DNA from 2 places in the Micrococcus sp. CS26 genome. Region 1 is predicted to be linked to the other one. Evidence: predicted binding sites of a transcription regulator. Region 1 holds the regulator's gene; the other holds the start of a gene.
The links. The regulator LexA, encoded in region 1, represses DNA repair genes until DNA is damaged. The targets are predictions, from matches to a motif close to TCGAACANNTGTTCGA.
Positions count from the first base shown of each region.

Region 2: a site for LexA is predicted at 1,443-1,458, ahead of ACZ1IK_RS00835 (DUF6504 family protein). Genes of this name have one in related genera too.

Region 1 covers NZ_JBVFVY010000009.1:47,052-49,500, reverse strand. Annotated here, with positions in the region: gene ACZ1IK_RS05905 (ATP-dependent DNA helicase) at 1-688, shown strand, start outside; gene lexA (transcriptional repressor LexA) at 737-1,453, opposite strand; gene ACZ1IK_RS05895 (LysM peptidoglycan-binding domain-containing protein) at 1,745-2,119, shown strand; gene ACZ1IK_RS05890 (histidinol-phosphate transaminase) at 2,163-2,449, shown strand, end outside.
Region 2 covers NZ_JBVFVY010000001.1:184,515-186,963, forward strand. Annotated here, with positions in the region: gene ACZ1IK_RS00830 (DNA polymerase III subunit alpha) at 1-989, opposite strand, end outside; gene ACZ1IK_RS00835 (DUF6504 family protein) at 986-1,312, opposite strand; gene ACZ1IK_RS00840 (DUF6318 family protein) at 1,787-2,449, shown strand, end outside.

The DNA.
Region 1 (2,449 bases):
CGGCCCGGACGCCCCGAAGTTCGAGGCCCTCGACGTCGGCAGCCCCTTCGACTACCCGCGTCAGGGCGTGCTCTACGTGGCCCGGCACCTGCCCCGGCCCGGCCGGACGGCCTCGCCCGAGTCCCTCGATGAGCTCGAGGCGCTCCTGAGGGCGTCGCAGGGCGGGGCCCTCGGCCTGTTCTCCTCGCGCCGGGCGGCCGAGGACGCCGCCGCCGAGATGCGCCGTCGGCTCGGGCCGAAGACCACGATCCTGTGCCAGGGGGACGCGACCCTCTCCGCCCTCGTACGCCAGTTCGCCGAAGAGCCGGACACGTCCCTGTTCGGCACCATGAGCCTGTGGCAGGGCGTGGACGTGCCGGGGAACTCGCTGCGGCTCGTGGTGATCGACCGCATCCCGTTCCCGCGGCCGGACGACCCGCTCTCCCAGGCCCGCACCCGGGACGTCGCCCGGCACGGCGGCAACGGGTTCATGCGGATCTCCGCCACGCACGCGGCCGTGCGCATGGCCCAGGGCGCCGGGCGCCTCGTGCGCTCCGTGACGGACCGCGGCGTCGTGGCCGTGCTGGACCCCCGCCTGGCCACCGAGCGGTACGGCGGCTACATCACGAGCGCCCTGCCGGACTTCTGGCGCACCACGGACGGCGACGTCGTCCGCGGGGTGCTGGCACGGCTCGCCTCGGGCGATTGACCTCGCTCGGCCTCGGACCGTCGGCCCGGCCCGGTCGGAGGGAGCGGGTCAGAGCGAGCGCAGGACCGTGACGACGCGCCCCATCACGGTGGCGTGATCGCCGAGGATGGGCTCGTAGGCCGTGTTCTGGGGCAGGAGCCACGTGTGCCCGTCACGGCGGCGGAAGGTCTTCACCGTGGCCTCGTCGTCGAGCAGGGCCGCGACGATGTCGCCGTTCTCCGCCGTCTCCTGCCGGCGCACCACCACCCAGTCGCCGTCGCAGATCGCGGCGTCCACCATCGAGTCGCCCGTGACGCGCAGCATGAACAGCTCGCCCTCGCCCGTGAGGCGGCGCGGGATCGCCATGACGTCCTCGACCTGCTGCTCGGCCAGGACGGGGCCGCCCGCCGCGATGCGGCCGACCCAGGGGACCGGCACGCTGTCCGCCCCGTCCGCGCCGGTGTGCCACGCGGGGATCGCGGAGACCTGCGACGACGGCGCAGCGGCGGGGGAGGCGGCCTCACCCAGCGGGGTGCCGTCCACGTCGCGCAGCACCTCGAGGGCACGCGGGCGGCCCGGGTCGCGCCGAATGTAGCCGTGTCGCTCGAGACGGCCGAGCTGGTGCGTGACGGAGGAGAGCGAGGCCAGGCCCGCGGCGTCGCCGATCTCGCGCATGGAGGGCGGGTAGCCGTGGTCGGCGATCGCGTCCCGGATGGTCTGCACGATCCGCCGCTGGCGGTCGGTGAGCGGCGCGCGCGCCGCCGGCTGATCGTCGGTGGTGCTCATGGCTGCCGTCCGTTCTCCCGGGGTGATGGTGGCCGGACTCGTGTTCCGGCGTCCGGCTGCCGTCCGGACGCTTACCGTGTCCGCCCCCGCTGGTTGCCTGTGTCTTGGCGGTCCCGGGGCGTTCCGGGGCGTCCGTGCATGGCCTCGAGCCTAGAGGAGAGCCGCCTCTCCTTCAAAGATATGTTCGATCTCGTCGTGGCATGTCTCGAACACCTGTGCTAGAAAGGCATTCGAACGGATTCGAACACATGTTCGATCACCTGGAGGGCATCCGCCCCGGAGGAGGACACCATGACGCTCACCACCGCCCAGTTCGCCGGCTCGCCCGCGACGGCGCGGCCGCGTCCGGCCACCATCCGTCTGACCCGCCGCGGCCGCCTCGTGCTGCGGGGGATCCCCGTGATCGCCGCGGCCGTGGCCGCCACGCTGGCGGCCGCCTTCTTCCTGGGTGTGCTGCTGTCGCCCGCCGCGGTGTCCGCGGACACCGCGGGGCCCGCCACCCAGTCCGTCACGGTCATGCCCGGGGACAGCCTGTGGACCATCGCCACCACGGTGGCTCCGGAGGCGGACGTCTACGAGGTGATCGCCACGATCGACGAGCTCAACGGGCTCGAGGGCCGGGCCCCCGCGCCGGGCGAGGAGCTGTTCGTCCCGGCCACGCGGTGACGCACGGCGGGCCTCGCCCTCCACGCTTCCTAGACTGGCGGCCATGACCGACCTCAGCTCTCTGCCCCTGCGTGAGAACCTCCGCGGCCTGAGCCCCTACGGCGCCCCCCAGCTGGACGTGCCGTACATGCTCAACACCAACGAGAACACGCATCCGGTGCCGGAGGAGGTCGCCACCGCCATCGCCGAGCGGGTCGCGGCCGTCGCCGGGGGGCTGAACCGCTACCCGGACCGCGAGTTCACGGGGCTGCGACGTGCGCTCGCCGGCTACCTCGGCCACGGCCTCACGGCGGACCACGTGTGGGCCGGCAACGGCTCCAACGAGATCCT
Region 2 (2,449 bases), on a different contig from region 1:
TCGATGCCGATGACGGCGGCCTCCGGGACGCGGGGCACGCCCCAGCCGAGGTCGGTCTCGGGGTCGAGTGCGCAGGCCTCGGCGAGGCGGCGGGTGGCCTCGAGCAGGGGGGCGGGGCGGTCGTCGGCGGCGAAGGCGATCTCGTGGGCGATGCGGTGCATGGCGGCGGTGGACTTGAGCCAGCCCTGCCCGTTGGGCTGCAGGTCGTGGAGGGCGTCGAGGGAGCTGAGGGCACGGACGGCGTCGAGGACGTCCGCGGTGGCGGCACCGTCCGGGGCCGCGTAGCGCACGGCGTTGGTCAGGACGGCGGGGATGCGGGCCTGGCGGGCGGCGCGGAGGGTCTTCACGGCGTGCCCGGTGTCGAGGCGTCGGCCGGGGGCGGAGAGGTGGGTGACGACATCGGCGTGGGGGCTGCCTGCGGGCAGGGCCGCCTTCCAGCGGCGCAGGGCGGTGAGGCCGGCCGCGTACCGGCGGCGGGCCAGGTGGCGGCCGACGTCCGAGTCCGGGCCGAGGAGGACGAACAGCTCGGGGGTGGGCGGGTTGTCCCGGTTGGCGGCGGTGGGGACACGGCCGGCCGCCGCGGCGGCGAGCTCGGCGACGCTGGCCCACGGGCTGCCGCCCGCCGCTCCCCCGGTGGTGCGGGCGTGGGCGGCGGAGACGAGCTCGCACAGGGAGCGGTAGCCGGAGCCATGACAGCCTCCTCGGGCGAGCACGACCACGCGGCCGGCGTCCTCGTCCTCGCTCCACCGGACGGCCAGGTCCACGCCCACGATCGGGGTGATGCCGTGGCGCAGGCAGGCACCCACGTGTTTGGCCATGCCGTAGAGCCCGTCCCGGTCGGTGCAGGCCAGCAGGTCCATGTCCGCGGCCGCGGCGGCGGCCACGAGGTCCTCGGGCCAGCTGACCCCGTAGTGGGCGCTGAACGCGGAGGCGACGTGCAGGTGGGCGAAGGGTGCGGCGGTGCGTCCGGCCGCGGCGGCCCGGCTCATGCCGACCGCCTCAGGTCCTGGGCGTGCTCGTGGACGCGCACGAGCCGCCACCGGCCGGAGTCCAGGTGGTGGGCGACGTCGAGGGTCTGCAGGGGCGCGGCGCCGGCCCGGGCCAGGCGGACCTGCAACCGCCACATCTCGTGGTCGACGAGACCGGCGCCGCGGCCCTTCTCCGCGCGGACCTCCTCCGCCCACCAGCGGCGCCGCTCGAACCAGCGCACGGGGCGCTCTGCGAGGACGTAGTCCCGCCCGTTCCAGCGCAGCCCCTGCGGGGTGCCGTCTGCCCCGCACTCCACCGCCACCGACTGTGTGAGGACTCCCATTCTGCTTCTCTCCCTGTGCACTGCTGACCGGACCGACGACGGGGTGCCGTCGGGCGATGGGAGCGCGGCCCGTCCGGCGGACCGGACGCGGGGAAGAAGTGGGAAGGTGGGGCCGCACACCCGATCGTACTCGAACATGTGTTCGAATGCGATGGGTGCGAACGTAGGGCGCCCGCCGGACACGTTAAGGACGCATCGCCCCAGACGGGCGAGGCCGGGAACGCCCTTTTCGTGAGGCCGGCTGGCCGAGTCCTGGCCGTAGGCCTCAAACCCGACCTTGGGGCGCACACGCACGAGAAAATCGTCTCTTGGGCCGGAAGAAGTGCGCCGGCACGGTCCTGTGGACAATGCGAGCAGGACCACAATCCGTCTGCGTATACTCCGAACCAACCGGGCCTCGCATGCCACGGGCACCGCGTTGCGGGATCAGCGCGGGAGGCGCGGACACACGACGGACGTCCAGTTGGAGGGGAAATGTCTCTCACCGCACCCGGGCGCGCCCTGCGCCGCCACCGATTCGCCCAGGCCGGCACGCTCAGCGTGGCCTTGGCGCTCGCACTGACCGCCTGTGGCGGGCAGTCCGAGCCCGCCGAGTCGTCGACGACGTCACCCTCGTCCGCCAAGCCCGCCGTCGAGACGTCCGCGCCCGCGAGCACGAGTGAGACCGCAGGCGTCAGCTCATCCCCCACGGCCACGGAGAGCGGGTCCGGCGAATACGTGCCCGCGTCTGCCGACGGCCCCGCGCGGAACGTGCCCAAGCCGGAGATGCCCGCCGCCATGAAGGAAGAGACCAAGGAGGGCGCCGAGGCGGCAATTCGCTATTTCTGGGAGGCCATTTACTACACTGACCAGACCGGAGAAACCGCTGATTTTGATTCGACATACAGCGAATACTGCGAGCTTTGCCAAGCCGTATCCGACTCAACTGCCCAGCACTACAAAGAAGGTGGCTGGTCGACGGGAGAGCACACCTCGATCAAATCGTTGACTCTCACCCCGTCAGAGTTTGGCTACACCGCTACTCTTGTTCGTGACGCATCCGCTGTAGAGGTCTTCGACTCACAGGGCGTTAGAGACGACTCTGCCAGTGGGGTGGAAACTCACGACGAGACCTGGCTGGCCGACGTAGTCTACGAA